DNA from 3 places in the Sporosarcina sp. Y838 genome. Region 2 is predicted to be linked to each of the others. Evidence: predicted binding sites of a transcription regulator. Region 2 holds the regulator's gene; each other region holds the start of a gene.
What was found. Region 2 encodes LexA, which represses DNA repair genes until DNA is damaged. Its sites were predicted from a motif close to CGAACATATGTTCG; they were not measured.
Positions count from the first base shown of each region.

Region 1: the regulator LexA is predicted to act here: its motif matches at 6,330-6,343, upstream of AC1TO4_RS00370 (YhjD family protein).
Region 3: the regulator LexA is predicted to act here: its motif matches at 2,176-2,189, upstream of parE (DNA topoisomerase IV subunit B).

Region 1 covers NZ_JBXCJD010000001.1:74,033-84,657, reverse strand. Annotated here, with positions in the region: gene hemY (protoporphyrinogen oxidase) at 1-961, opposite strand, end outside; gene hemH (ferrochelatase) at 989-1,921, opposite strand; gene hemE (uroporphyrinogen decarboxylase) at 1,952-2,992, opposite strand; gene AC1TO4_RS00385 (antibiotic biosynthesis monooxygenase family protein) at 3,209-3,712, shown strand; gene AC1TO4_RS00380 (M20 family metallopeptidase) at 3,836-4,999, shown strand; gene AC1TO4_RS00375 (competence protein ComK) at 5,411-5,956, shown strand; gene AC1TO4_RS00370 (YhjD family protein) at 5,945-6,304, opposite strand; gene AC1TO4_RS00365 (DUF3225 domain-containing protein) at 6,575-7,144, opposite strand; gene AC1TO4_RS00360 (response regulator) at 7,219-7,893, opposite strand; gene AC1TO4_RS00355 (sensor histidine kinase) at 7,915-9,072, opposite strand; gene AC1TO4_RS00350 (YigZ family protein) at 9,225-9,857, shown strand; gene AC1TO4_RS00345 (LCP family protein) at 10,030-10,625, shown strand, end outside.
Region 2 covers NZ_JBXCJD010000001.1:507,695-518,319, reverse strand. Annotated here, with positions in the region: gene tkt (transketolase) at 1-628, opposite strand, end outside; gene AC1TO4_RS02475 (DUF896 domain-containing protein) at 704-937, opposite strand; gene AC1TO4_RS02470 (YneB family resolvase-like protein) at 1,002-1,664, opposite strand; gene yneA (cell division suppressor protein YneA) at 1,657-1,971, opposite strand; gene lexA (transcriptional repressor LexA) at 2,174-2,794, shown strand; gene AC1TO4_RS02455 (methionine gamma-lyase family protein) at 2,901-4,163, opposite strand; gene AC1TO4_RS02450 (trimeric intracellular cation channel family protein) at 4,305-4,904, shown strand; gene hfq (RNA chaperone Hfq) at 4,945-5,172, opposite strand; gene miaA (tRNA (adenosine(37)-N6)-dimethylallyltransferase MiaA) at 5,206-6,165, opposite strand; gene AC1TO4_RS02435 (alpha/beta fold hydrolase) at 6,158-7,084, opposite strand; gene glpK (glycerol kinase GlpK) at 7,502-8,995, opposite strand; gene mutL (DNA mismatch repair endonuclease MutL) at 9,021-10,625, opposite strand, start outside.
Region 3 covers NZ_JBXCJD010000014.1:5,244-15,868, reverse strand. Annotated here, with positions in the region: gene parC (DNA topoisomerase IV subunit A) at 1-188, opposite strand, end outside; gene parE (DNA topoisomerase IV subunit B) at 185-2,161, opposite strand; gene plsY (glycerol-3-phosphate 1-O-acyltransferase PlsY) at 2,467-3,069, shown strand; gene AC1TO4_RS14820 (HesB/YadR/YfhF family protein) at 3,108-3,401, shown strand; gene AC1TO4_RS14815 (AMP-binding protein) at 3,425-4,900, opposite strand; gene fabG (3-oxoacyl-ACP reductase FabG) at 4,923-5,663, opposite strand; gene phaZ (intracellular short-chain-length polyhydroxyalkanoate depolymerase) at 5,660-6,559, opposite strand; gene AC1TO4_RS14800 (3-oxoacyl-ACP synthase) at 6,573-7,583, opposite strand; gene AC1TO4_RS14795 (branched-chain amino acid ABC transporter permease) at 7,583-8,587, opposite strand; gene AC1TO4_RS14790 (branched-chain amino acid ABC transporter permease) at 8,592-9,452, opposite strand; gene AC1TO4_RS14785 (ABC transporter ATP-binding protein) at 9,465-10,172, opposite strand; gene AC1TO4_RS14780 (ABC transporter ATP-binding protein) at 10,150-10,625, opposite strand, start outside.

The sequences.
Region 1 (10,625 bases), 430 kb from region 2:
AGGCAATTGTTGCAACGGATGTTGTCGGAATTTCTCTCAAATCCTGCAGCAAACCGTGAGGAGCGAATAAGCGGCCTGCCATTTCGTGTCCAGTTGTAAGGATAACTGCGTCCGCCTCGATTTTTCTGCCGTCATTCAGTGCAAGAGTCGTTCTTTCTCCGACCGTTTTCGGCTCTACAATTGCATCAATCCTGACGCCTTTCATGACGGTTCCTGGATTTAGCTGCTTCTCAATTGCTTCGACCACTGTTTCAAGACCATTGCGAAATGTATGGAAGACGCCCTCTTTTTTCGCGCCGTGTCCATCTTTCTGCGGAACTTGTTTCGGGGTTGTCTTTTTCATCCCAAGAATGAGGCTCCTATGTTTCTTTTCTACCGCGTAGAATTGTGGGAATGTCGATTCCAAACTCATATGATCGATATCGCCTGCGTAAACGCCTGACAACAACGGTTCAATGAGGTTTTCGACAACTTCTCCACCAAAACGCCTGCGGAAAAACGCGCCGAGTGACTGATCCCCTTGAATGCTGGAACGCGGGAGCACAAAGTCTCCGGCTGCACGCAGTTTTCCAGCCCAAGAAAACAAACCTGTTTTCATGAATGGACCGAGTTCCGTTGGGACGCCCATGACAGAGCCCCCCGGAATCGGATGCAATTCACCGCCTACGAGTACGTAAGCTTGTCCTGTCGCATTTTTTACAAGTTCCCCTTCAATTCCGAGATCTTCTGCAAGGATACCCATGCTCTTTTTTCGAATTAAGAATGAATCGGGACCACGCTCGATGATAAAACCGTTACGCCGGACTGTCCGAATTTTTCCACCCAGCCGATTGGATGCTTCGACTAAGATGACATCTAAAGGGAGTCCTTTTTCTCGCGCTACTTTCTGCATATAAAATGCCGCGGAGAGACCAGTAATTCCTCCACCGACAATGACGACTTTCTTGTTTTGTTCGCTCATGTCCATCATCACTTTCTTTCATTCGTATTAGACCATTTCCATTTTTCCGAATACCGCGTCCACCATTGCATCAATGAATAGTGGGTCAATATTCGGCATTTCCGGACGGTAATAAGAAGCTCCGATGTCATCACAAACAACTTTACACTCGTAATCGTTGTCAAACAGCACTTCTAGATGATCGGAAACGAAGCCTACCGGGGTATAGACAAACGTCTTATAGCCTTTTTCGTTATGCAAGTCGCGCGTCAAGTCTTGAACATCAGGGCCGAGCCATGGTTCAGGCGTTTGCCCTGCACTTTGCCAACCCAGTTCATAATTTTTTACGCCTGCAGCTGATGCGATCAAGTCTGCAGTCTCTTTCAATTGTTCTGGATACGGATCCCCGCTTGCGATGATTTTTTCAGGCAACGAATGCGCTGAAACAATCAAACAAGCTGAAGCTCTCTCTTCGTCGCTCATACTTTCAAATGTACCACGTACTTTATCGGTCCAGAATTCAATGAATTTCGGCTGTGTGTACCAGCTTTCCACTGACGTAATAGCGATTCCATGCTTGTCTGCCTCTTCTTTCGCACGTCCGTTATACGACTTGACGGAAAACGTCGAGAAGTGTGGCGCAAGTACGATTGAGACAGCTTCTGTAATGCCATCTTGATGCATTTTCTCTACTGCTTCTTCAATGAATGGTGTAATATGTTTTAATCCGATATAAACCTTGAATTCGATGTCGTTTTGCACTTCATTCAGACGATTGCAAAGTGCGTTTGCTTGGTCTTCCGTAATTTTGGCGAGTGGTGAAATTCCTCCAATTGCCTCGTAACGGTTTCGAAGGTCCTCCAATTGCTCAGGTGCGGGCGGACGACCACGACGGATATGTGTGTAATACGATTCAATATCTTCTTCTTTGTTCGGTGTTCCGTACGCCATTACTAATAATCCCATTTTTTTCCTTGTCATTATGTTCACCTCATCGTTCGGATTAGTACGTTATTTACGTAGCTGTGTACTGTATTCATGAACAAATTCTGTCAGTCTTTTCAATGTTGCAGGTTTCACATCTGGGAAAACACCATGTCCTAGATTAAATATGTGATTACCGTGTTCTACACCTTGCTCGATGATTACTTTTGCACGTTCTTCTATAATTGACCAGTCCGCCAACAGCAATGATGGGTCAAGATTACCTTGCACTGGTTTTGTCAGACCCCGTTCTCCTGCTTCTTTAATGGACAGGCGCCAGTCAAGACCAACAACATCTACAGGCAGATCGTGCCATTCGTTCGCTAAGTGACTTGCGCCAACTCCGAACGTGATTAGTGGAACATTCAATTTACGCAATTCCGTGAAAATCCGTGTCATAACGGGCTTAATGAAAATTCGGTAATCGGAAACGTTCAATGCGCCCACCCACGAATCAAAGATTTGGATTGCTTTCGCACCTGCATTTACTTGTGCAGTAATATAAGTAATCGTCATATCCGCAAGTTTGTCCATTAGCGCGAACCATGCTTCTGGCTCAGACACCATAAATGATTTTGTTAAGTTATAACTTTTCGAAGGACCGCCTTCAATCATATAACTTGCAAGCGTAAATGGCGCACCTGCAAAACCGATAAGCGGAACATTCAATTGCTCCTTCGTTAATATTTTAATCGTTTCAAGAACGAAAGGAATGTCTTCCTCCGGTGATAAATCGCCAAGATTATGGACATCTTGTACGGTACGAATCGGATTTGAAATAACTGGACCAATACCTGGTTTGATTTTCACGTCAATACCAATACCTGGCAGTGGCGTAACGATATCTTTGTAAAGGATTGCTCCGTCGACATTGTACTGATCGACTGGAAGCTTGGTAACGTATGCACATAGTTCCGGTTGCTGTGTAATTTCTTCTAGGGAATATTTTTCTTTAATTTTCATATATTCAGGTTGTGAACGTCCCGCTTGCCTCATGTACCAAGCCGGTGTGTGGTCAATCTTTTCGCCTCTTGCAGCACGTAAAAGTGTATCGTTGAATTTAGTCATTTGGCTTCATCCCACTTTCTTTTATGAATCATTTATTTGTTTCATATAGGTCTCAATATAGATGTTTTTCCTTGCAAAGTATAGTGTTTAGCCCCTTTTGTCATCAATTTGTGCGTCATTTCATGTTTTTTCGCCATCATTTCGTCATTGTTTGTTTTAAGTACGGAATTAGGGGAAAATAGAGGTATAGGAACTACTTTGAGGAGGTTTTTAATAATGAATATCTTTATGACATCCGGCACACCGGAATTCATGGAAGACTTAAAAGAAAAACACGCGGATAAAGGATTGATTGCCATGCATGGGCAAGGTAACTCTTTATTGTTGCATGAAACGACAGGTAAAACAATATTTCAAACACCACGCCGTTACGAAGTGATTGGTTCTTCCGGCACACTTCAAGAAAAAGGCTATTTCGTCTTCAACAATATTCCGGTCACAGATGAAGGGCGCCCCATTTTCGAACTTCGGTTTAAAGACCGCGCAGGTAACATCGAATCAGAACTTGGATTCATCGCTTTTCGTTTACTTCGTCCACTTGATTCTGATACATACATTGTCATGACGGAATGGACGGATAATACTTATTATGCAAGATGGAAAAACTCATCTTCATTCGCACAAGCTCATTCGAAAGATCGTGCAGAAGCGGGCTCTGATAAAACACTTCATATCTTCTCGAGCGCCCCTTACATTACGGAGTATGCCACAAAAAAATAATTTCTTACACGCGACCTCATTCCGGTCGCGTTTTTTGTACGCCCTTTATAGTTTCATATGGAATGTTTGCTATAATGGAGACAGTAACATTCAAACTAGTGTAATTTTGGGAGGGGTAGTCCATTGAAAGAACAACTGTTAGAAAAACTTGATTGTGCTTATGAAGATATGGTCGCTATACGTCGCTACCTTCACATGAATCCCGAGTTGTCCTTTAAGGAAGAGAAAACCGCGCAATATATAGCTGACTTTTATGCTAATCTTGGGGTTGAAGTGCGTAAAGATGTAGGCGGCAATGGCGTTGTTGCACGTGTCAAAGGGGCAAGACCCGGAAAGACAGTTGCACTACGTGCCGACTTTGATGCACTTCCGATTCAGGATGAAAAGGATGTACCCTACAAATCAACGGTCCCCGGCGTCATGCATGCTTGCGGACACGATGGACATACCGCTACACTGCTTCAGCTTGCGAAAGCGATACATGAATTACGGGAAGACCTTGTTGGTGAATATGTCTTCATCCATCAACACGCGGAAGAATTTGCTCCTGGTGGTGCAATTTCGATGATTGAAGACGGTTGCCTTGATGGAGTTGACGTTATTTTCGGAACGCATCTGTGGTCGTTGACACCTTTCGGCACAGTCGAATATTTAACGGGTCCTGTTATGGCGGCAGCTGATCGTTTTGATATTACGATTCAAGGAGCCGGCGGGCATGGTGCAGCTCCCCATCAAACGAAAGATGCCATCGTCATTGGCGCGCAGCTTGTCATGAATTTACAACAACTTGTCTCCCGTCGCGTCAATCCGGTTGAATCGGCTGTACTCTCCATAGGCTCATTCGTTTCGCAAAATGCATTTAATGTCATTGCAGACTCCGCAAAACTGGGTGGGACGGTACGAACATTCAATCCAGACATTCGTGACTTGATGGAACTCGAGATGAAACGTGTCGTCGATGGAACTGCACTTGCAAACAACTGTACCATCGATTTCGAATTCGTAAGGGGCTATCCGGCCGTTGTGAATCATGCTAACGAAACGGAATTTTTGAAAACTGTGGCTGAAACGATTTCGGGCTTGGAAGTGGTTGAATCTACGCCGCAAATGGGTGGCGAAGATTTTGCTTATTACCTAGAAAAAGTACCAGGTACATTTTTCTTCACGGGTGCTAAACCTGAGATTCCATTTCCGCATCACCATCCAAAATTCGACATCGATGAAAATGCGATGCTTCTTGCGGCGAAGACACTTGGTGCCGCCGCTGTTGAATATCAAAATTCGTAATAGGAAGACTTTCTAACCATTAGTAATATTTCATGATTTGATAATTAGTGAGCCTTCCTTCGAATTTTATGAGGAAGGCTCACTGTTTTTACATGGAGCTTAAAAAGTTCAATACATAGGGGATGAACCTGAAATCCTGCTAATACCGCTTTGGTGCTTTGTGGATGCCTCCCGCGATAAGCCGGAAAGAATGGCGTTATTCCGTTCAACATCATACGGAATAACGCTTTCTTTTTCACTTTTCTCCTTTTGTCCCAATAACGTCTGTTTCCCCAAGAGAAACCGTCGTTATCTCCTAGAGAAACAGCCTGTTTCTCTCTTCCAAAAGAACAGAATGCCCAATTGCGTTTGGAATTCCTGGATTTATAATCTACTTATAATACAAATATGAATTATGAGGAGTGCATTAATTTGAAAAATAAGAAACGTAGTGCGCAATACATTATTTCCTTTGACACATTCATGTTACGTCCGATGATTCAAGACAATAAAATTTTTACCCATGTTAATGAGCGCAACGGTGATTTAAGCGTTCCCAGACGCCCTATCCATATCGTCAGGAATTCCTGTGACTATTATGGCAATTCTCTTCACAACTCGACTAATTCAGCAAAAATGGTACTTGGTAAACGCCATAAAACGCCGATTATCCTGGCTCATGATTTTGGAATACCATACATTTTCCTGCCTACTATGTCACCATCTTCCGAACAGAATGTCTGGATTTCCTATAATGCGATTGAAAAAATAGAAGAAGACAATTTGGGTTCTATAATTACACTAGAAAATAGCCGATCCTTCAAGTTAAATGTTTCCCCTACAACATTGTATCGTCAATATGCGTTCGCCACTCTTTTAGAGAAGAACTTTTTGAAAAACCAGAGACAACTGAACAGGCCTTCTACTTTTAACTTTTTTGACGATGATGACAACGATGATGATGATTCAGCTCTCTGACATCGCAATGTATTTGGCCAATAGTTCTTCAGTTCGATTACGCAGGCGGACATTCAAATAGCGTCTATGATCTTCATAACCTCCGTGCATGAATACATACTCGGTGAATTTGCTATCCGTTTTGTTACGTATCACCTTCATATTGCGCCGCCGCAAGTAGATTGTCGTTTCCTTTAGTTCTGCACGTGCAATTTTCGTCGCCTCGTCGACGAGTTTAACGTAAGGTCCTTTCAATTTGAAAGGACCTTTTTCGAATGATTCCCGATCTCTCTCCAAGATAATTAGGAGCATCGGTAAGTAAATCATATTCTCAAAATAAGGTAATGCCTCCGGGGGTATTAAAGGCACTACAATCACTCCTTCCGTTCAAATGAGAACAATTGTTCGTACTTATATTGTATGCCCATACCCTCGGAAAATCAACCTACAAATCATTGGAATTCTTAAGCAAATCTGGAGACACACGGAATGCTGAAGTTTATCGATAATACGACACTTCATAATTTCTTTCCCCACAAAGAATACCCAACGGCGAATCAAGTCGAGATACCATACACTCTGGTTAACCGTAAAAAAAACTTCCAGCCATAATCGCTGAAAGTCTTGCATATCTTACACTTATTTTTTCTCTATATCACCGATATAATGAACCGAAGCCACTTTCCAATCCCCATCACTTTTTTTAAGGACGGTTACTTGTCTACCACTCGGACTTGTTTCAAGACCCGTCTCTAATTGCTTGAAAGATGTCTTTAGGTTTGAAAATACCTGGGCTTCCTCTTCTGAATACTTCACAATCGTTACATTCGAAACTTCACGACTTAATTCATACTCACTAAAAAGATCTTTCGTAATAGAACGTTCCTCTTCAAGGTCATAATCCTTCGCTGACAATGTATCTAAATAGCCATCGATATCTTGTTTGTTTAGCGTTTCCAAATTTAGGTTGTATACGTCAAGAATCTGTTCTTTTTCGTCTGCTGGGACGCCAGAAGCTTCTTCTACAGTGTCTCCTGTCAAGCTAAATCCCACTTTACTTTCATCCACTCCATGATCAATTGTGCCATATTCATTCGTTGCTTCGCCGTCATCGACGGAACCATTCTCAACAGGCTCTTCCTTGTCACCACTACAAGCTCCTAGCAGTAAAATGAAAGACAGACTAAAAAGCACGACTACTTTTTTCATTTTTTCCCTCCTGAACAGGTAAAAGGGCTCCTCCAAAAGCAGAAAGCCCTTTTCCTTTTATTCAATACATCAAATTACTTTACTTCAACCCAACCATTTTTAATCGCTGTTACGACCGCTTGAGTGCGATCATTTACTGCCATTTTTTGTAGAATACTAGACACGTGGTTTTTGACGGTCTTCTCGGAGATGAAAAGCGTCTCCCCGATTGTCCGGTTACTTTGTCCATCCGTCAACAGTTGTAATACTTCACACTCACGTTTAGTAAGTAAATGGAACGGGCGACGGATATCATTTTGCTGGAAGGATCCCTTATGCTCACGTTCGCTCAATCTTCGATATTCTGTAACAAGGTTATGCGTCACTTTTGGATGAAGGTACGAACCACCTAGCGCAACGACTTTAATCGCTTGGATGATTGCATCCGCATCCATCTCTTTTAACATATAACCGAGTGCACCTGTTTTAAGTGCATGTGATACATATGATTCATCGTCGTGAATTGACAACATAATTACTTTCGCTTTGGGATATTCTTTGATGAGGTTTTCAGTTGCATCGACACCATTCATATGAGGCATGTTAATGTCCATAAGAACCACGTCCGGTTCGCACTGTTGATAAAGCTCATTCACTTCGCTACCATCGCCGCCCTCAGCCACAACTTCAAAAGAATCTTCAAAATCAAGGATTCTCTTTACCCCTTCACGGAATAGTTGGTGATCATCTACAATTAATATTTTCGTCATAGTCATTTCCTCCCCTAACATCTAGTCGTCGATTATTTCACTCTGGAGTGGAATCTGGATATAAATTATCGTACCATTTCCAGGCGTTGAGGTGATTGTTATATCCCCTTTTAACAAATCAATTCGTTCACGCATTCCTATTAAACCGAATGACTTATCTCTTACTTCATTTTGATTGAATCCTTGTCCATCATCTTTTATGATAATATTCATTATATCGCGATGCCATTCAGTTTTCACCCAAACGTCCTTCGCCTTTGCATGTTTTAAGGCATTTGAAACGGATTCTTGCACTAGCCGAAAGACTGATACTTCAAAATCCGTTTTAAAACGTTGCTCGTTTCCACTATTTTGAAAGTGAATGGTGGTCCCCTTTTCATACTCTCCTATTGTCGACAAGTACTTTTTCAATGTTGGAATTAAACCCAAATCGTCAAGTGCCATAGGACGCAAATTATATATGATACGGCGAACTTCATAAAGTGCATTTCTTACCATCTCTTTAAGATCTTTAAGTTCATTAAATGCAGGTACAGGGCCTTGTTCTTCATATACCTTCTCAATCAACCCAGAACGGATTAACACATTTGCTAGCATTTGTGCTGGTCCATCGTGGATATCACGGGAAAGCCTTTTTCGCTCCTCTTCCTGTGCCTGGATAATTCTGATGCCAAACCCCTGTTTGTGTCTGGCCGTTTCCAGCGCTTCGCCTACGTTTTTTAAATCAGATGTCAAATAATTAATAACGGTTGCGACTTGATTGACAAGATGATCGGCTCTTTCAATGGTATCAAGCAGCGCAAGAAGACGTCGATCCAAATCGTCCCGACGAGCACGCAGCTGTTTCTCCTCCATCCGGTTGACCGATAGCCGAACGAGTAAATCATTCGCAACTTCGTAAGATTCCTTCACCTGCTCTTCTGAAAACTTCATGAAGTCCTTCGACACATCAGCAAGACGCCGGCGTGAATGGCGGGTCATACCTTCCAAATAATCACCTTCAGTTATTACCCGGGAAATATCACTCTTGACCGCTGTGAGCTCACTTTGCATATCTTCAAAGCTTTGACGGCTTTGTTCACTTATAATGAAGATATCATTCTTTGAGTGATCCATTGCACGCACCATATTATCAAAAATAGCTTCGAGCGTTTTGATATCGATTATATTCTCCTTCAAAAAGTTCCCTCCCGCTTTCAGCTTAGAAAATTACATATATACTAAAGTGGAGTGTTGTAGAATTGATATTTCCCAAACATCTCTCACTTATTATAGCATCATAAGACCCAGTGAATATTAAGATTGTATTACAAGTGATGGAGGTGCCGCAAATGCGAGCAGATTATTACACAGTTAAAAACTACGGAGAGAGTGAATTATTGATTCAAAAGTCAAAGTTTATTACCTATGTGAAACGTGTGGAAACAGAGGATGAGGCCTTAGACTTCATTCAAGAAATTAAACGTACACATCATAATGCCTCCCATAATTGTTCAGCGTATATGATTGGTGAACACAATAATGTACAAAAGGCGAATGACGACGGCGAACCGTCTGGAACAGCGGGAGTACCCATTCTTGAAGTGTTGAAAAAGCAAGGTCTTCAAGATACCGTTATTGTCGTGACACGCTATTTCGGGGGTATCAAGTTAGGTGGAGGTGGATTGATACGCGCTTATGGCCGCGCAACAACAGAAGGCATTACAGCAACAGGTACGGTCGAAAGGAAACTCCATTCTGTCATGAAAGTTACAATCGATTATACCTGGCTAGGAAAAGTTGAGCATGAAGTAAGGCAATCGACATATCCCTTAAATGAAGTTTCTTACGATGAATCTGTGAATCTCTTCATACACGTTCCAGCTATGGAAACGGAGACATTCACTTTCTGGATGACTGAATTGACGAACGGACAGGCAGAAATCGTGTCGACCTCTAGCGTTTTTGTAGAATTCGACATTTGATATAGTATACCTTTGGCAGAAAAGATAGTATAATAGGATGGATTGAAGTGATTTATATACTGAACTCTTTTATCCTGTCGTACCGTCTGTATCCATTGACAGCAATTCGTCACTTAAATGATCAGCTATGACGAAGGATATTTTCACATAGCCGATGCCGGAGGAACTTTGAATGAAAAGAAAAGACTATAAAAAACAGAAGAAATCGTCACGCAAAAGCCTTGCCTTAAAAGTTTCTCTCCTTCTTACACTTTCTATTTTCCTAGTTGTTGCAGCATATGCCGTTTCACTGCAAAAAAAGGCTGTTGACGCTGCGGATCGTGCATATGAAGTCATTCCTGACCGTCCCAAATCCGATATACGTGAAGCGAAAGTTGAACCAGCAACCGACAATGTTTCCGTTTTATTCATTGGAGTCGATGATAGTGAAGCTCGCGACCAAGGCGACAGCAACAGCCGTTCAGATGCTCTTCTGTTCGCTACGTTGAATCCAAAGAAAAAATCTATGAAACTCGTTAGTATACCACGAGATTCATACGTTTATATCCCTGAAGTCGGATACAGGGATAAAATCACTCATGCCCATGCATTTGGCGGAACTCGTGCAACGATTGAATCGGTTGAAGAACTGTTCGAAGCACCTGTCGATTACTACGTGAAAATGAATTTCAATGCATTCATTGATGTCGTTGATGCGATTGGCGGAATCGAAGCAGAAGTTCCCTATGACCGAATTGAAAAAGATGAAAACGATAATAATACGATTCA
Region 2 (10,625 bases):
ATGATTCAAAGCGTTTACGGATATTTTCAGAGAATGACATGTCTAGTTCACCATCAAGTGAAATATCATTGCTGTCATAAAGGACAATTAATTTATTCAATTGCAGGTGTCCAGCTAGTGAAATCGCTTCTCCCGCCACACCTTCCATGAGATCGCCGTCGCCGCAAAGCGCGTACGTGTAATGATCCACAACGTCAAAGTCAGTTTGATTGTATGTAGCAGCAAGGTGTTTTTCAGCCATTGCCATACCAACCGCCATACCAATCCCTTGTCCAAGCGGACCTGTCGTCGCTTCAACGCCTACCGTATGGCCATATTCAGGATGTCCAGGTGTTTTGGAGTTCCATTGTCTGAAGTTCTTGATTTCATCCATTGGGAGACCGTATCCACCTAGATGAAGGAGGCTATATAGAAGCATCGATCCATGTCCTGCTGAAAGTACGAATCGGTCGCGGTTAAACCACTGTGGGTTTGAAGGGTTATGATGCATATGTTTTGTCCATAGCGTATACGCCATTGGAGCTGCGCCCATCGGTAATCCCGGATGTCCGGAATTCGCTTTTTCGATTGCGTCAATTGAGAGTGTACGAATTGTGTTGATAGCTAGCTGGTCAATCTGTTGAGTCATTGTGTACATCCTTTCCCGTGATGTCTATTTATCTTCATATCCTAGTTTAGACAATCAGCGCGGTGATTGCAAAGTTCAATTTAGGTATTTGCCATTACGTGCGTTTTTCACCTTGTCGGGTGTCACGTCATTTCCTTCTGGATCAAGCACTTTGACATGCTCGATTGTGTCCCGCATCGATGAGCGAAATGTCTCAAGATATTCTTTCCGCAATTGTGTTTGTTCTTTAGCTTCTTCGATAGATAGACCTGTTGTTTTCGATTTCTTTGAGAGTTCATTAATTCGTTTGATTTTATCTGGTGATAGCATATTTTTTCCTCCATTTTGCGTTATAAATACAAACGTATACAAAAAAAACAGAAAGTGCAATAAATCAGACTCCCTGCTCTGTTTCATATTCTTTAAAGCGCCGATGGACAGTCGCTTTACTGATGTTATGACCGAGCCCTTTCAAGACGCCCGTAATTTCTTCATAAGTCAGCCCTTTTTCTCTCAAAGAGACAATTTCACTGATTGGCACTTCGATACGCTCTCGGCCTTCAACGTTTCCTCTGTTTTTCAAATTGCGTTCAGGACGATACCCCTCCCTGACAGCACGTTTCATGCCCCGTCTGATTTTGGCGTTGTGCACTTTCCGTTGATATTCTTCAACTACTGCCAAAATTTCAAGTAACATCGTATCCATTTCATTAAGTGCAATTGGCCCACTATCATTGCGTGAATAAACGGCTGTGTCAGTTTTCAACAACAGATGCAAAACAGCCATCCTAGCATTCCCACGTCCGAGCCTCGTCTCATCTTGTATCAGTACTGCATCTACTTCTTCATCGCGGATGTAATCCAGCATACTAAGCAATCCTTCTCGGTCAATGTCGTAACCGCTATGTTTGTCCTCGAATGTAGCAACAAGCTCTAAATTGAGTTCACTAGCCAAATCTTCAAGTTCCTCTTCTTGCCTCGTAAGTGATAGTTCCTGCGATTCTTTTTCTGTGCTCACTCGGCAATAAATGACGCACTTCTTTCGCGGCTCAGTCATCAGTACCACCGGCCAGTTGTACACTGTCGTCTTCATGTGTCTGTATAGTTGGCAAAAGCAAATCTTCTCCCTTCTTGATTGTTGCGGAGGACAGATTATTTAGAGTCATCACTTCTTTAATCCATTTCTCTGACGACATGTTTTTCGAGTGGTGAAATGCAAGGCCCCAGAGCGTGTCCCCTTCAGTAATTGTAATTGTAGTGACTTCAGCTTGCTTCGTTTCATATTTACCAACTCCTATAATTGCAAAACCTAAACATAAAATAACAATAAATATACCATAACCGTTGTTTTTAATGAAAGTCATCATTTTTCCCCCTTGCGAATGTTTGTTCGTATCACTGTTTTCATTATAGGAAATAAAAAACTGGATGTCAACACTTATTAGAACTTGTGTTTGCCATTACTATAGTGGGCTGATATAATGAATCTATTGAAATAACTCGAATTTCGGTGAGACTTTCACGATTTTTGATTGTTGTAAGAATTTTAGTTAAGGGGTGATTGTTGTGAAGAAAATCTCAAAAAGACAGGAAGACATTCTGACATTCATTAAATCAGAGGTAAAGAAAAAAGGGTATCCACCTTCCGTAAGGGAAATTGGGGAGGCTGTGGGGCTAGCTTCAAGTTCAACTGTTCACGGTCATCTAGCTCGTTTAGAAAGCAAGGGCTTCATTAGAAGAGACCCGACTAAACCTAGAGCAATCGAAGTCCTGGATCCTGAAGGGTTGGAAACGATGAAACCCGGAGTTCTACATGTCCCTCTTGTCGGTAAAGTTACTGCAGGTCTTCCGATTACAGCCATTGAAAACATTGAAGAGTACTTCCCTCTCCCTGAATCGTACGGCACTTCGGAGGACAACCTCTTTATGCTTGAGATTGTTGGGAATAGTATGATTGAAGCAGGAATCCTTAATGGTGATTATGTTATCGTTAAACAGCAACAGTCAGCTAATAATGGTGAGATTGTCGTAGCAATGACAGAAGACGATGAAGCGACGGTGAAACGGTTCTTCAAGGAAAAAAATTATTTCCGTCTTCAACCTGAAAATGAATCTATGGATCCAATCATTCTTGATAATGTATCGATACTCGGTAAAGTCGTTGGTGTTTATCGTACGATTCATTAAGGATAGACATGTAATTCCATGTTGAAGCTATCTGCAATGCAAGACAATCCAATACTCTCAGAAATGACAAAGAGCTATTCCTTTATTAAAAAGGAATAGCTCTTTGTCATTTCTCTATTAAGTTTTCCTTAACCAGTTTTCCAATGGATGACAACACAGCCACTTTCACATGCTCGTATGTGAGGCCGCCTTGAACGTATGCGGTATAAGGCGGCCTGATTGGACCATCTGCCGTAAGCTCGATGCTTGACCCTTGGATAAATGTACCAGCCGCCATGATCACATCGTCTGTATACCCCGGCATATAAGACGGCTCGGGTGCATAGTGGGCATTGATGGGCGAGTTCTGCTGAATTGATTGGCAGAACGCAATCATTTGACTGGCATTATTGAAAGATACAGACTGAATTAAATCAGTTCTTTTTTGCGTGTAATGCGGTGTTGTCTCGAGTCCAAAGCTTTCGAGGAGAGCAGCAGTGAAGAGCGCCCCTTTCACTGCCTGGCTAACAACATGCGGTGCTAGGAAAAATCCTTGGTACATTTCCCGTAAGGTATCAAGCGATGCCCCAGCTTCCGCTCCAAGACCAGGAGACGTCATTCGAAACGCACATTTCTCTACAAGATCTGCACGCCCGGCGATATAACCACCTGTTCTTGCAATGCCGCCACCTGGATTTTTAATGAGTGACCCTGCCATCAGATCAGCACCGACTTCTGTTGGCTCTTTCTCTTCGACAAATTCGCCATAGCAGTTGTCAACAAAGACAACTAGTTCGGGATTGATGGCTTTTACTTTACGAATCATTTCGCCGATTTCATCCACCATAAAGGACGGGCGATCTGAATACCCCTTTGACCGCTGGATTCCTATCATTTTTGTTTTAGCATGAATATTTTTCGAGACTTCTTCAAAATTGACCGTTCCATCATCATTTAGCTCAATGTGTTTATATGTAATGCCGTAATCCAGAAGTGATCCAGTATCTTTTCCTTTTCCTGATACGATGGATTCCAAGGTATCATAAGGTTTTCCTGTGATATAGAGTAGTTCGTCACCTGGGCGAAGAATTCCGAAAAGACTTATTGAAATTGCATGGGTTCCGGAAATAATCTGGTTGCGAACGAGACAGTCTTCAGTTTTGAATACATCAGCATAGACTTGTTCCAACACGTCACGCCCTGTATCATCGTAACCATACCCAGTTGTACCCAGCAAGTGAAAATCGCTAACCCTATTTTTACGGAATGCGTTCAGCACTTTCCGTTGATTGTAAAAAGCGGTTCTTTCAACACTTTTAAAAAAAGGTGCAAGTTTTTCTTCGATTCGTTCCGCATCTTCGAGTAATAAATCTTCTTGTTCAGTCACCATGATTGGTATTCCTCATCTCATTAAATAGTCACTATATATCTTATCAGTCTGTTCACGGAGGTCAATGTTTACAGAAGCGTTCATTGAAAAATCAGGAATACCTGTTAGAATTTTATGGGTCTATTGATTGGAGGGAGTACATTGGTATGGGACGTTTTTAGCTTGATTGGGACTGCGGCATTTGCTATTTCGGGTGCTATTGTTGCAATGGAGGAAGAATATGATATTTTTGGCGTTTATATCTTGGGGATAGTCACTGCTTTTGGCGGTGGTGCTGTTCGTAATATTTTGATAGGCGTGCCTGTTTCCGTTTTGTGGAATCAGGAGGTTCTCTTTATTGTGGCTTCCATTTTAATTACCGTTATTTTCTTTTTCTCAAGTGATCTCCTTGCTCATTGGAACAAATGGGGAAATTACTTTGATGCAATCGGGTTGGCTACGTTCGCCATTCAAGGTGCGATGTTTGCCATTCAATTAAACATGACGCTCTATGCAACTATAGTGGCAGCTGTTCTTACAGGAGCTGGCGGCGGTGTCATTCGGGACCTATTGGCTGGTCGGAAGCCACTTGTCTTTAAACGAGACTTCTATGCTGTGTGGGCTGCAGGCGCAGGTCTTGCGGTCGGACTCGGTCTGTATGAGTATGACATAGCCCTTTATGCACTGTTTGTATTAACCGCAGGGCTACGTATTATGTCGCTCATCTTCCAATGGAAACTACCAAACAGGAAATTATCCTAAAAAGGCGAAAATGGATTGTACCCTCCATTTTCGCCTTTTTTCATTCGAGCTCTTCTTTTAAAATGACTGGTTTCGATGGGACATATGTGGAAATCGCATGCTTGTAAATGAGTTGTTGTTTCCCGTCTGATTCAAGTAGAACGGTGTAATTATCATACGATTTTATAAGTCCTTTCAACTGAAATCCATTCAGTAAGAATACCGTTACAAATGTATTATTCTTTCGTAACGAGTTTAAAAAAGTTTCTTGCATGTTAACCTGTTTCATACGTCGAGTCCTCCAGTTGTCTTAACTATATTTCTATTGCCTACTTAACCTAATTCGACTTGGATGATTTAAATCCTTCATGATTGTCAAAATTTCCTTAACAATCTCATTTTTGTCTATGCTTGCGTCAAACCAGGCTATATCCAGCTTGTTGCGGAAATACGTCATTTGCCGTTTTGCGTAGTTGCGCGTATTTTTCTTAATCATTTCAACGGCTTCATCCAACGAGAGCATGTCTTCAATATATTGATGGAGTTCCTTATAGCCGATTGCCTGCACCGATTGTGTTCCGCGAATGCCTTCATGCCATAATCTAGTGGCTTCTTCGGTTAGGCCTTTTGCCATCATTATGTCTACACGCTGATTAATACGGTCATACAGCACGTCACGGTCCATTTCAAGGCCGACAATCAAATGTTCATAAAGAGAAGCGTGCCCTACCCCTTCTTCATGATCCCCTTTTGTCTTGCCAGTCACTTCGATAATTTCTAGTGCTCTGACAAGCCTGCGGTGATTATTTGGATGAATTTTTTCCGCGGTAGCCGGATCCAAACCTACAAGTTTTTCATAAAGCACCTGACCACCTTCTTCGGCCAGTTCCTGCTCGAGACGTTTCCTTACTTCTAAATCCGCAGCTTCTTCTGTAAACCGAAAATCGAAAAGAACCGATTGAATGTATAATCCTGTCCCCCCCGCGATAATCGGTGTTTTTCCTCGGTCGGTTATATTTTTTATCCACTTTCGGACCTGTGTTTGATATTCTGCAACAGAAAAAGGTTCGTCTGGCTCTAACACATCGAATAAATGATGGGGAACGCCTTCCATTTCTTCAACTGTGATTTTAGCAGTTCCGATATCCAGCCCTTTGTAGACTTGCATTGAATCACCGTTAATAATTTCTCCCCCAATGGCTTTGGCCAAACGAACACTGAGAGCCGTCTTTCCTGACGCTGTAGGGCCTACAATTGCGATTACTTCAGGATACTTATTCATTTTTCTCAATCCAATCTCCGACCGCTTTGAATACATGTTGTCGATTTGTTTCATGAAGCATTTCGTGTCTGCCGCCTTCAAATAACATAAGAGTCACGTCTTCCATATCTGCTTTTTCGTAGCGCTTCGCTACTTCCAAAACGCCTTTTCCATTGTTCCCCACGGGATCTTCATTTCCTGAAAAGAGGAAGACTGGAAGTTGTTTCGGGATTTTATTTATTTCATCTGAGGCATTAATTTCTCCAAGTCCTTTGAATAAATCTATGAAAAGTTGAGTTGTTGGGACAACTCCGCATTGAGGATCTACAATGTACTTCGCAACAGCTTCAGAATCTCTAGATAACCAATCAAAAGGAGTTTTTGGTTGGTCAACCGATTTATTGAATCCTCCGAAAACCAGTTTGTTCAGGAAGTGATTTTGTTGGTCAAAACCATTTTTCTTGCCTTGCAAATAAGCAACCCCCAGGCCCGCAAGACGGCTTGCACCTGGGTCTCCACCTGTCCCTGAAAATATGGCCATGTCTATTTCACTGCCATGCAGCTGAACATATCTTCTTGCAACAAACGACCCCATGCTATGACCAAATAGAATGAAACGAGGTGTAGGATATTGTGATCGAAAAGCGGAAATAATCTCGTATGTATCCTGCACAACACGGTCAAATCCAAGTACATCTGCAAAATAACCTTTTAACCCATTCATGGTAGCGGTTTTTCCGTGACCTCGATGGTCGTGCCCCGTAACGATGTATCCTCTACCCGTTAAATAATTTGCAAACTCTTCATATCTGCCAATATGCTCCGACATGCCATGAAGTAAATGGATATGCCCGACAGGCGTACCTGTGGGTTGCGCTATACATGTATTCAACCGAAAACCATCTGTCATTTCAATTGTCAATTCCTTAATGATGAACACCTTCTTTCACTTTGGCTTCAGCAAGTGGACAGTTCAGTTCGTTCAAATAGCGTACTCATTCGCGCTGACTCATATGAAAGGAGTTTCGCCATATACACTGTAACTGTCTCTTAAAACATTTCTACAATATACCGCCTGTTGAGTGGAAAACGAATCAATCTATATCAATATGAACACCTTTCGTCAAACGTAGTCTCTTCATACTGGATAGTTCATTTTTTCCACGCAACCTATCAACCCAAGGGTCTTTTTCGGCTACAGACTCACATAGTTGTTATAAACAACTTAACCTACCGTGTACAAGCTTTGTGGACCGACTGGATGTGCCTGCTACAAAATCCTGCATCAACCATAGAGCGACTGATAAACCGCGTATAACTGCATCCAGTGCAATCTCCTGTCCTGGTAATTCCTACATCAAAGTTTAAAGATGCGCGTAGCCTCTACAGCTTTTTTCCAACCCCTATACAGCTGATCCCGTTCTTCAGTTTGCATTGTAGGTGAATATGTTTTCTCTTTTGTCCATAACGTTTCGACATCTTCGAGTGTACCGAAAAAGCCTGTTGCGATTCCCGCTAGATAAGCGGCACCAAGCGCTGTTGTTTCTTGATATTTTGAAAGTTCGACATCCGCTTGCAGCAAATCACTCTGGAATTGCATTAGAAATGCATTTGCCACACCGCCACCATCCACTCTTAATATACCAATATCCATGCCGGCGTCCTTTTCCATCGTGAGCAAGACATCTTTAGACTGATAAGCAAGTGATTCCACAGTTGCTCGGATGAAATGTTCTTTTTCTGTACCGCGCGTCAAACCGAAGACAGCACCCCGCGCATCAGAATCCCAATAGGGGGTTCCAAGTCCGACAAAAGCCGGAACGACATAGACGCCGTCTGAGGATGCTATACGTGTTGCATACGCTTCCGTATCCGATGCCTTTTTAAACATCCGCAGTCCATCCCGAAGCCATTGAATTGCAGAACCGGCGACGAACACACTGCCTTCAAGCGCATATGTTACTTTGCCGTCTAGCCCCCAGGCAATCGTTGTTAAAAGACCATTGTCTGACCGCACCATTTCGTCGCCCGTATTGAGGAGCATGAAACAGCCAGTACCATACGTATTTTTAGCCATCCCTTTATGGAAACATGCCTGCCCGAAAAGAGCACATTGCTGATCACCCGCTGCGCCTGCAATCGGGATTTCAGCACCAAAAAAGACTGACTTGGCTGTTTTGGTGTAAATTTCAGAAGAGGAACGGACTGCAGGGAGCATCGATTCAGGTATTTCGAGAAGATTGCATAATTCAGTATCCCATTGCAGTTCAGCAATATTATAGAGCATCGTCCTGGATGCGTTGGAATAATCCGTTACATGGACCGCCCCGTCAGATAACTTCCAGATGAGGAAAGAATCGATTGTTCCGAACAATAATTCTCCTTTTTCAGCCCGGGCACGTGTACCTTCTACATTGTCTAGAATCCATTTCACTTTTGACGCTGAAAAGTAAGGATCTAATTTCAAGCCTGTTTTATGTTGGATTGTTTTTTCATGACCCGCTTCTTTTAACGCATCAACAATTCCCTGCGACTGTCTTGACTGCCAAACGATTGCGTTGTACACGGGCTGTCCCGTCTTTTTATCCCAAACGACGGTTGTTTCCCTCTGGTTCGTAATCCCGATGCTGTCAATGTCTTCAGGCTGTTTACCACTTTCCGTTAAAACCGATGCGATTACAGATAGGACGGATCCCCAGATTTCGCTGGCATTGTGCTCAACCCAGCCTGGTTTCGGAAAAATTTGTTTGAATTCCCGTTGCGAGGAATGGACTATTTCTCCTTGCTTGTCAAAAAGTATTGCCCGTGAACTGGTAGTGCCCTGATCGATTGCGAGTACATACTTCTCCATTTCCCTTCCCTCCTTCACATTCAATTTACATAACTCGTTTAAACATTTTTTCAATTTCGTACGTCGTAAAATGAATGAGTACAGGTCTGCCGTGTGGACAAGTGAACGGATTTTCGACGTTCCCTAAATCATTCAGAAGTCTTTCCATATCAGCAATTGTTAAGTGGTGGTTTGCTTTGATGGAACGTTTACAACTCATCATTATGGCCGCATCTTCACGCAGTTTGCCGATATCGATTATTCGTGTATTCAGTACTTGCTCAATTATATCTTCTATGATGATGGACTCTTCTCCTGCCGGGAACCAAGAGGGATATTCTTTTACTGCATAAGAAGACGGTCCAAACTCTTCTAGAAAAATGCCGACGTCTTGCAAAAGGGTGATATTTTCTTCTATTTTTGTTTTATCATCCGCTGCGTAATGAAATATGAGCGGGATTAGTAACATTTGTCTTTCGCCATTATCGGTTTTACTTAATTTGTCGCGGAAAAACTCATATTTTATTCGTTCTTGTGCAGCATGTTGGTCAATCATGAAGAAACCATCTTCATTTTGTGCAACGATATACGTTCCATGGACTTGACCAACGGGAACGAGTGCCGGAAAGTTTTTATCTTGTTCAGGTTTTGCTACATCGTCTTGTACAAGTGATGGTTCATTGACCGTCCAAGGTACTTGGTCCTCAGCTTCCACTTCTTGTGATAAATAAGGCTGATACGCTGGTTTTTCGAGTGGAGTCATCGATGGTTCGGTGACTGGTTTAGGTCGTTCGGTTCTGAATTCATTCCACATATTTACTTGCTCTGATTGAATTTTTTTAGCCGGTTCTTTTTTAATGGCATCCGGGACAATTGTGTTTTTTCGAATGGCCTTCTGAATGGCTTCTTTAATAATCACGAGCAACTCGCCTTCTTTACTCATGCGTATATGTTGTTTGGAAGGATGCACATTGACATCAGTCAAGTAGGGATCCCCTTCAATATTGATAACTGCGATTGGGGATCGTCCGATTGGCAAATAGGTATGAAACGCATCTAGTACCGTATGATTGATGGCTTGGCTTTTTACCCATCTGCCATTAACAACTATAGTCATATAGTTTCTTGAAGCACGTGTCATTTCCGGTAATGTTATAAAACCAGAAACTTTGTAATCCGCATTCTCGCCTTCAAAGGGCACCATTTTACGAGCGACAGCCATACCGTATATATCAGATAGAACCCGATGCTGATCATTGCTTCCCGCTGTTTGCAATAACACTTGCGTGTAATGCGTCAGTTTAAATGAGATTGCGGGGTGACTGAGCGCAAGTCTATTGACAAGGTCAATGGTATGTCCTAATTCCGTCTGAATTGTTTTCATGTATTTAAGGCGTGCAGGCGTATTGAAAAACAACTGGGAAACAGTAATATCTGTCCCTTTTCGAAACGCTGCAAAATCATGTTTGACGAGTCTACCGCCATCAATTTGCACTTCTGTGCCTTCCGTTTCACCGTCAGAAGTCCACATCATTATCTTAGACACCGATGCAATACTCGCAAGTGCTTCCCCGCGGAAACCAAGTGTCCGGATTCGGAACAAATCATGATCCGTCGTAATCTTGCTTGTCGCGTGCCGCTCAAATGCCTG
Region 3 (10,625 bases), on a different contig from region 2:
CGGAATGCTTTTTCATACGTATTTCCCTCATGAAACATTGCATATAAAATACGCCGCTGAACAGGTTTTAAACCATCGCGCGCGTCCGGCAATGCCCGGTCCTGGATGATGTACTTACTATATCTCCCGAATCGGTCACCGATTACTTCTTCCAACGGTAGGTCTTGGAAACGTTCCGTTAGTGTCATTCAAAATCCCCCTCGACATGTAAAAATTCATTATCCAAAATATTATGGTCTTCTTCCATACCAAAATCGACATTGTCTTCAATCCAGCGTCGCCTAGGCTCTACCTTATCACCCATAAGTGTCGTCACACGTCGCTCAACTATAGCACTGTCTTCAATAGTTACCCGAATCAATGTACGTGTTCCTGGGTCCATAGTCGTTTCCCATAACTGATCGGCATTCATTTCCCCAAGTCCTTTGTATCGTTGCAGCATATACCCTTTGCCTACTTTTTCTATCGCTTTTTCAAGTTCGGTGCCTTCCGTCCATGCGTATGCAAATTTTTCGCTCTTCCCTGTCCCTTTAAATACTTTGTAAAGTGGTGGCAAAGCGATGTATACTTTTCCAGCTTCAATCAGCGGTTTCATGTAACGGTAGAAGAATGTCAGTAACAGTACCTGAATATGAGCCCCATCTGTATCTGCATCTGTCATGATGATAACTTTATCATAAGCGATGTCTTTGACTTCGAAGTCAGAACCTACGCCGCCTCCAATTGCATGAATGATCAGATTGATTTCTTCGTTTTTCATAATATCTTCAAGTTTCGCTTTTTCAGTGTTGAGCACTTTACCACGTAGTGGAAGAATAGCCTGAAAAACTCGGTCTCGTCCTTGTTTTGCTGAACCGCCGGCCGAGTCCCCTTCGACAAGATATAATTCATTCTTCGCAGCATTTCTGGATTGTGCAGGTGTCAGTTTACCTGATAGAAGTGTTTCCGATCTTTTTCTTTTCTTACCTGAACGCGCATCTTCCCGTGCTTTTCTTGCCGCCTCACGTGCCTGGTGCGCACGGATTGCTTTACGAACAAGGGATGCACTTAAATCAGCATTTTCTTCAAGAAAATAAAGAAGCTTCTGAGATACAATTGAATCCGTGATACCACGTGCTTCACTCGTACCTAGCTTGCCTTTCGTCTGCCCTTCGAATTGTAAAATCTCTTCCGGGATACGTACCGACACAATTGCGGCTATTCCTTCACGAATATCCGAGCCTTCAAGGTTTTTATCTTTCTCTTTCAACAATCCGGTTTTTCTCGCATATTCATTAAATACTCGAGTCATTCCTGTCTTTGCCCCTGTTTCATGTGTTCCACCGTCTTTGGTACGGACGTTGTTGACAAATGAAAGGATTGTTTCCGAATAACCGTCACTGAATTGGAATGCAAACTCGACTTCTATTCCATCTGACTCACCTTCCAAATAAGCGACCTCATGTAGAACATCTTTCTCTTCGTTTAAATAAGTGATAAAAGCCTCAATTCCGGTTTCATATTGGAAGATATCGTGTTTGTCCGTACCTTCTTCCTTTATCTCAATTTTCAAGCCCTTTAACAGAAACGCGGACTCGCGTAAGCGCTCACTAATGGTTTCATAATGATATTTTAAAGTTGAGAATATGGTCGCATCTGGTTTAAAATGGATAAGCGTCCCTTTTTCACGTGTTGTTCCGATTTGTTCAAGCGTTGTAGACGGTTTTCCGCCATTTTCAAAGCGTTGAAGAAATTTCTTTCCGTCACGAAAAATGGTCACTTCCAATTTCTCAGATAGAGCGTTTACAACAGATGCACCAACTCCATGAAGTCCGCCACTCGTTTTGTAACCGCCTTGACCAAACTTTCCTCCTGCATGAAGAACTGTCAAAATAACTTCCGTCGTTGGTTTTCCAGAAGAGTGTATCCCCGTTGGCATACCACGCCCGTAGTCGCGTACACTGACACTGCCATCTGTATGAAGTGTCACATCAATCTCATTACCAAACCCAGCTAGCGCTTCATCTACCGCGTTATCCACAATTTCATAGACAAGGTGATGAAGCCCGCGAGAATCGGTAGATCCGATGTACATACCAGGACGTTTTCGTACAGCATCTAGACCTTCAAGTATATGGATTGAATCATCATCATACGTATAGTTTTCTTGTTTTTTCGTCAAAATACAACCTCCATCAAACAACTGTTCTCTTTTATATGATCGTACCGCTTCCTTTAAAGGTTGTCAAATCAACGTTTTCAGAAGCTTGCTCAATTAATTGTATAGAAGAAAGCATTTTATTGCAATGAAGACAGGAAATTGTTAGTTACGGAAATCGGCTGTTTGAGACCCGGAAATTCGAAATCTGACTGGCCCCCTTAACTTGGCTTGCCAATTCTCTACTCTCCACATGAAGCCCATTGTAGCAACTTCACGCATCTGCTAAACTAGGTCTATACATAGTCAAATTAAAAAAGGAGTACACAATGGAACTTATCATACTTTTAGTAATTGCTTATTTAATCGGCTCAATCCCTTCAGCACTCTGGGTCGGAAAACTTTTTTACAAAACGGACATCCGGCAACTAGGTAGCGGGAATTTAGGTGGCACGAATACCTTCCGTGTACTCGGTAAAACAGCGGGACTTACCGTAACAATTCTCGATATTTTAAAAGGGACGGTAGCTGCACTGTTACCACTACTCCCTGTTTTCGACAGCATTACAGTCCATCCCCTTATTCCGGGAATACTTGCGGTTGTGGGGCATATGTATCCCGTTTTCGCTCATTTCAAAGGTGGCAAGGCTGTCGCGACATCCGGCGGTGTGCTGCTTGCTTACGAATGGCCCGTTTTCATCCTTGTGCTCGTAACGTTTTTCATCGCTTTGAAAGTAACGAAAATGGTGTCTTTATCGTCAATGATTATATCTGTGGTAGGCTTTTTATACAGCATTTTTTACTACTTCCGAACAGGTGATATTTATCTGATGGTAATGATTGGTCTATTCGGTGCCTTCATCTTCTATAGACATCGAGCGAATATTGGTCGTATCAAGGCTGGAACCGAGCCAAAAGTGAAGTGGTTATAATACAATGAAAGCAGAAACGGAAAAGGCTGGTGTTTCCAATGAAGATTATTTTGTCGAACGAAGCGCTATTATGGTTTAAAGAAGAGATGGAAGTTGAACCTGGTGATGCTATCCGCTTTTTTGCAAGATATGGAGGATCCAGTTCACTACAACCGGGATTTTCCCTCGGCGTGACAAAAGAACAACCTGACGAAGTGGCAGTTGAAACGGAGCACGACAGAGTACGCTACTATATTGAAAGCCGTGACAAATGGTATTTTACTGAACATGACTTGCATGTCAAAGTAGATCCTAAACTGCATGAACTTATTTATTTGTACGAAAAAGCGTGAAGGCATAATGCCTCACGCTTTTATTATTTTTCAACCATCTCTTGTAGTATTTTTTTATTAATTTTTCCGACGTGTGTTTTAGGCAATTCTTTTAGCTCAATTACTTTTTTGGGGATTTTATATGATCCAAGAAACTTGTTACAGTGCATGGTAATGTCGTCACAATCGAAAGGGTATCCGTCTGCCATGATGATAAATGCAACGATGATTTCACCCCATAAGTCATCCTTTACCCCGACGACAGCCACCTCTTTGACCCCATCAAACAGGACGAGGCTTTGTTCAACTTCCTGTGGATAAACGTTTTCTCCACCTGTAATAATAGTATCTTTTTTTCTTCCGACAATGTAGGTGTAGCCATCGCTGTCGCATTTGGCAAGGTCACCCGTACGCAGCCATCCCTCAACTAACGTTTCAGCCGTTGCTGTTGGATTCCGCCAATAATAACTGAAAACATGGGGTCCTTTTATAAATAATTCCCCGACTTCATCTATACCACAAGGTTTCATCTCTTCATTCAATACTTTTGTGGTATTGAATAGCATGCTCTTACCAACAGATCCTATTTTCAGACAAGCTTCTTCGCTTCGGATGTAAAAATTATTTGGGCCTGCTTCCGTAAGTCCGTACCCTTCTTTGAATTTTAATCCTTTCTCATGAAATGCATGATAAATCGTCTGTGGGCAAGGAGCACCGCCAGATAAAAACACTTTCATAGTAGGAAAAGTTGACTGTCGGAAATAGGGTGTGAGGATCATAGACTGATACATCGTCGGCACGAAAAGTGAAATTGTTGCAGCGTATGTATCAGTTGCGCTCAAGGCTTCCTCTGCATCGAATGAGTTACCGACAATTACCGTTCCGCCAGCCATGAGAATAGGTATGCTAAGTGCATTCATGCCTCCGGTGTGAAAAAGTGGCATATAATTTATCGTTATATCCTCTTCTGTTAATCCCCAGCTGACAATAGTGTTCAGCGCATTCCAATTGACAGCGTCAGCTGAAAGGACGACTCCTTTTGAAACCCCTGTTGTCCCTCCTGTATAGATCATCATCCATGGGTCTTCACCTATCAGTTGTTCTACCTTGAAATCTTGATAGTCTACAGTGTTAATCGAAATTAGTGGCACTGAATTAGGAAAACGCATTTCATCAATTACCGTTTTAAACTGCTCATGGTACAGAAGTATGGAGGGGGAGCAATCAGTAAGCAGAGTGACGAGTTCAAAACGACTAAGCCGCCAATTTAGTGGGACATACAGTAAACCTGTCATTTCACATGCAAATAGAATGGCGAACAACTCTGAGCTATTCGGCGCAATAATTGCGATACGTTCCCCTTTTTTATATCTTTGTCGTTTGAAATAAGATGCCCAATGAACAATTCGCTGTTGAAGCATTGCGTACGTCCAGCTATCTCCAGTATGGACGTCTACAAGTGCAGTCCGATTAGGAGAAAGAGCGGCTCTTTTCATGATCCATCCACGGTTTGTGAACATACTTCTCCGCCCCCTTCGTTTTTCACATCATAATACCGCCGTCGACATGCAGGATGTGACCGTGTATATAATCGGATTCTTCACTTGCAAGAAATAGATAGGCATTCGCAATATCACGAGGTTTGCCTAGTCGACGCAATGATGTGGAGGCCTTCATTTCATCAAGAACCTTTTCCGGCATCTTACTGACCATTGCAGTCGCAGTGAATCCGGGGGCTACGGCGTTGACATTAATGCCTTTTCGCCCGAACTCCTTGGCCCAAGTTTTAGTCATTCCAACAATTGCCGCCTTTGTAGCGGCATAATTTGTTTGCCCGAAGTTACCATAGATACCACTCACCGAAGATGTATTAATGATTTTTCCTGATTGATTTGTGATCATATGCGGGATAACAGCTTGTGTGCAATTAAAAACACCTGTCAAGTTAACGTCAAGTACACGTTGGAAATCTTCCAGCTCCATTTTTACAAGTGTCGCGTCTCGTGTAATGCCGGCGTTATTGACCAATATATCAATCTGACCAAAGCGTTCTAGCGTATTTTCTACCAATTGTGTCACACTCGTGCGATTTACGACGTCGACTGGTAGAAAGGTCACGTCCAGACCTTTTCCTGTAAATTCCGCTTCTCGTTCTACTCCAATTGTCTCATCAAAATCCGCCATTATAACGTGTGCTCCTTCTTGCGCAAAACGTTCACATGCTGCTAGCCCGATCCCGTTTGCTCCACCTGTAATGATAGCTGTTTTTCCATCTAATCTCATGTAGTCATCTCCCACTCCAAAAATTTTTCAATCGTTTCCTTCAGGTTCTCCAAATCATCAATTAGCGGCGAATGGCCTGCGTTGTCCAACTGGATATAAGTCGCGTTGTCCCCAAGGTCCTCTTCGATTTCACGAGTCATCTGTTCCGTCACAACAAGATCTCGATTTCCTCTTAAAATGAGTACTGGAATTGTTAGGTCTTTTGCTTGATTTGTTCCCTCATGTAAACCGTTATGATGACCGCTAATATTAAATGTGTTCAATGCATGATAGACATCTGCCAGGTTTTGTTGTGTTAGCATATCATCGACATACTGTTCATATTTTTCTTCATCTGGTTTGTTATGTGTATAAATTAATGCGTTCCAAACCGCTTTCAAGCCTTCACGGTTGTTGGTGTCATATAAGTATTGAATTGCTACTGTTTTACCTACGTCTTGTGCGACTTCTTCAATGGTCACTAAACGCCGCCTTAAGTCTGGACTGCCGTCTCTCTTTGTCCCGAAAAATGGGTAACCCCGGGTAGAAGCTGAGGCAAGCAGGACGAGTTTATCGCAATATCCGGGAAAGTCCGCTTCAAACTGCATACAGACTGCTCCACCCGTCGACCAGCCAACCAATGAGAAGTCTTTCAATTCAAGCGCATCGACAAAGCCTTTTAAGTCATCTGAAAAATCTTTAATACTTGTAACTCGGTTGGTATAAGAAGATTCACCGAATCCACGAAGGTCCAGTGCATAGACTTTGTACTTCTCGTCTAACACATCCATGAGAATATCCCAATGCTTTGATGAAGTCATATTTCCATGCACAAGAATGACTATCTTTTCACCGCCAGGTCTTTCCCGAAAAGCAATTTGTTCATTATTTAGAAGTGTAACCTTTTGGAGTTCCATGCACTTCACCCCTTTACTGTTTTCCCCATTTTACAGTGACCGCTCCCCAAGCGTAGCCGATTCCAGCACTAACAAGAACAGCAATATCCCCGTCTGTCAATTTCCCTTCTTGTTCAGCAAGCTCGAGTGATAGGATTTGGTCTATTTGCCCGATATGCCCATATTCGTGTAAATAGATTGAGTTATCGTCATGTAAACCCAGTTCTCTTAAGACGAAGTCATGGGCGGACTTTTTCATATGCAATATAGCTAAGTAACCGATTTGCTCTTCCGAATAGCCACTCTTTTCTAGTGAAGTACGAATCACTTTCAGGAAATTTTGCATCGACTTTTTTTCGAGACGTGCTTTCATTCCAACCGGATCGAGTACATCAAGTCGATAGAGACCGTTTTGTAAGTCTTCGGGCGTCAAAGGCGTTTTTGTTCCTCCAATCGGTACAACAACATCTTCCGAAAAGGAACCATCTGTCATAATGTCTGATCCTAAAATGACGTTTTCAGGATGGTTCCGTTTTAATATCATTGCCGCACCTCCAGCACCTAGGTTAAACATGAAACGTGTACGTCTATTCGAATAATCGATAAAATCGCTATTTCGATATCCACCAGCTAGAAGGACCATTTCGATGGAGGGATCGGCTTCCATCATACTTTTCGCGATTTTCATAGCTGTAATGGTTGTTCCGCAACGTTGTGCTACATCGAAACCCCATGCATGGTAAGCGCCAATCTCCTCTTGAATTTTAATTGCTGCGGTCCATAGTGGGTATTCTTTATGCTCTTCCCCGATATAAATGATCAAATCGATGTGTTTTGGATCAATATTACCTTTCCTTAATGCTGCCTGGGTAGCCCAAATTCCCATCGCGACTGTATGATCATTCGCTCCTGGGATCGACTTTTGCGTGATTCCCATTTTCTTTTTGACTATATCGACGGACAATCCAGATTGGTCTGAGATTTCTTCGGCAGTCATTTTAGTTTCAGGAATATACACACCTATACTGACGATTCCAACAACCATCACAAGACCTCCTTTTTGCCTGCATTTATTGTAGCTTGTGACTTGCGTGTATTACGCTTCCATAGTTTTTCGCGTATCGTACCGACAACACCTCTCGGGAAAAAGATGACCGCAATTATATAGACGATTCCGAAGAAAATAATCCATCTTTCGAAAATCGGATAGTCTTTTGCAAGTCCCGATAAATAGTGTTGTGTCAATTCGATAATTCCTGCTCCAAGAATTGGCCCTATAAGTGTTCCAATGCCACCGATAATCGTCATAAGAAGGGCATCAAGCGTTATATCCATTGTGAGAACACTTGTATTTACGAAACGAAGTGATATTGCATAGAATGAGCCTGCGAGACTTGCAACGACACCTGCAACTATAGAAGCGATCACTTTATAATGTAACGTATTGAATCCGAGTGACTTCGTCCGCTGTTCGTTTTCTCTAACTGCGACGAGGACCCTGCCAAGTGGAGAATTGACAAATCTCCGCAAGAAAATATAAACGAGAACTAGAAATAGCAACACAACAAAGTAAAACATCATTCGATCTTTGAAAAAATCGGGCGCTTTAAACGTGAAACCATCATTGCCATGTGTCACGGTTCGCCACTTTTCCGCTAGGACTAGAAATAATCCAGAAACGGCCAATGTAAGCATCGCAAAGAAATGACTTTTCAAGCGTAATGTCAATAATCCAATAAAAAAACTAACGATACCCGCTAGAATCATACCTGCAGCAACCGACAGGATAAATACGCCCATTGTTGGCTCGATATTTTTCAGCATAACAGCTGTCGTGTATGCACCCATTCCGAAGAACATTGCATGACCAAACGAAACGATACCTGTATACCCGAGTAAGATGTCATAACTCATAGCTAGAATTGAGAAGATGAAGATTTGAGTCAGCAAAATCGTCCACGTTCTCGATTCGGAAACGAAGGGGAACGCTACAAGAGCTACGACAATGATTACGAGAAATAAGTTGTTCCACTGATATTTTCTCTTCATGCCGTCACCCCTTTGCTGTGAAAAGACCTTGCGGACGGAATATTAATACAATCGCCATTAGGATCATATTAACCGCAAGTGATAAAGCCGGTACGTAATACGCCATATAACTTCCCGCGAGTCCGACAAGAATAGCGGCAAGGAGTGAACCTGGAAAACTTCCCATACCACCGATAACAACGACGATGAACGCCAAAATTGCGAATTCCATCCCCATTTCCGCATAGATAACACCTGAATAAGGAGCCATCAGCGCACCGCCGAGTGCAGCAAGTGCCGCACCAGTCATAAAGACGAGAAGGAATACACGTTTAATGTTAATGCCGAGTGCTTGCACCATGTCTTTATTGAGAACGCCTGCACGTACGATAAGTCCGATTTTTGTTTTCTTCAATATGAACTGAAATGCACCAAAGATAAGAAAACCAACAAGGATTATGAATACACGGTATTTAATTAGAAGGATATCTCCGAATTCCCAACTACCTGCCAAATAAGGAGGTACCTTTGCGGCAATCTGGTTCGGTCCAAAGACAACTTTCAACATTTCAGTAAGAACAAGCATGAAGCCCAGAGTAATGAGTATTTGCTGGACATGGTTGCCATAAACGGGTGTAATGATAATCTTTTCAGTAATGAAACCAAGAACGATTCCCGTAGCAATTGCACCTAAAATACCAATGAAAAAACTTCCGGAAATTCCATAAAACCAGACACTGGAAAACGCTCCCCACGCAAACAAGCCACCATGTGCAAAATTGAGGACGCTCATTAATCCGAAAATCAATGTTAGTCCGGAGGCTAGAAGAAAGATAAGCATGCCCGTTGCCAAGCCATTGACCGTCAAGTTAATTAGCAATTCCATCGCACAGCCCCCTTATCCTATTCCTAAATACTTTCTTTTTACTTCTTCGTTATGGACGAGCTCTTTCATCAGACCGGAATGGACTGTTTTTCCGTCGTCTATGAGTGTGTATGTATCTCCGATGCGACTCGCCATCATGAAATTTTGCTCGACAAGGATAATCGTCGTACTTTTTTTCATTTCTGTAATGGCTTCCATCACTTTTTCAATAACAATCGGTGCCAACCCTTTGGAAGGTTCATCTATTAGTAGCAACTTGCTGTCATTAACGAAAGCTCTTGCCATCGCGAGCATTTGTTTTTGACCACCTGATAAATGCCCTCCATCCTTTTTCCAAAAGGTTTTTAAATCAGGGAAAAGCTTCAGAACATATTCCTGCCTTTCTAAAGCTGCATCATCTTCCTTTTTCATCGCAACTTTGATGTTTTCCTCTACTGTCAAATCTCCGAAAATGCCTTGGTCCTCTGGAACGTAACCAATACCTAGATTTGCAATTTCAAACGTCGCTTTTTTTGTTATGTTTTTTTCATTAAATGTGACTGAGCCCTTTGAAGCTTGCGTTAGTCCCATTATTGTTTTTAACGTAGTCGTTTTACCAGCACCGTTTCGGCCGAGCAATACACTGACTTCTCCCACCGGAGCTTCAAACGAAATACCTTGAAGGATGTGGTATTGTCCGATGTACGTGTGAATCTCTTCAACCTTCAGTAAGGGGTTCATCGTAAAGCCCTCCCAAGTAAGCATTTTGGACTTGTTCGTTATCCATAATTTCTTGCGTACTCCCATCTGCCAACAGCTTGCCGTTAAATAGCACCATAATGGAATCGGAAAGATCGAGAATCATATCCATTTTATGTTCGATTAGTAAAATTGTTTTCTGACCTGTGCCTTTTATTTGACGGATAACATCCAAAATTGCAGGCACTTCTTCCAAAGACATGCCGGCGGTCGGTTCATCAAGAAGAAGCACTTCAGTGTCTAGTGCGAGTAGCATGGCTATCTCCAATTTCCGCTTTTCGCCGTGGGACAGTTGGCTCGCAATCGCATATTCTTTTCCTGTTAAGAGGACAAGATGTAACAGCTCGTATGCTTTTTCAGTTAATTGCGGATAACTGGTGAAGTGGCGCAACAACTGATACCTTATTTTCTCCTTCGATTGAACCGCGAGGCGAA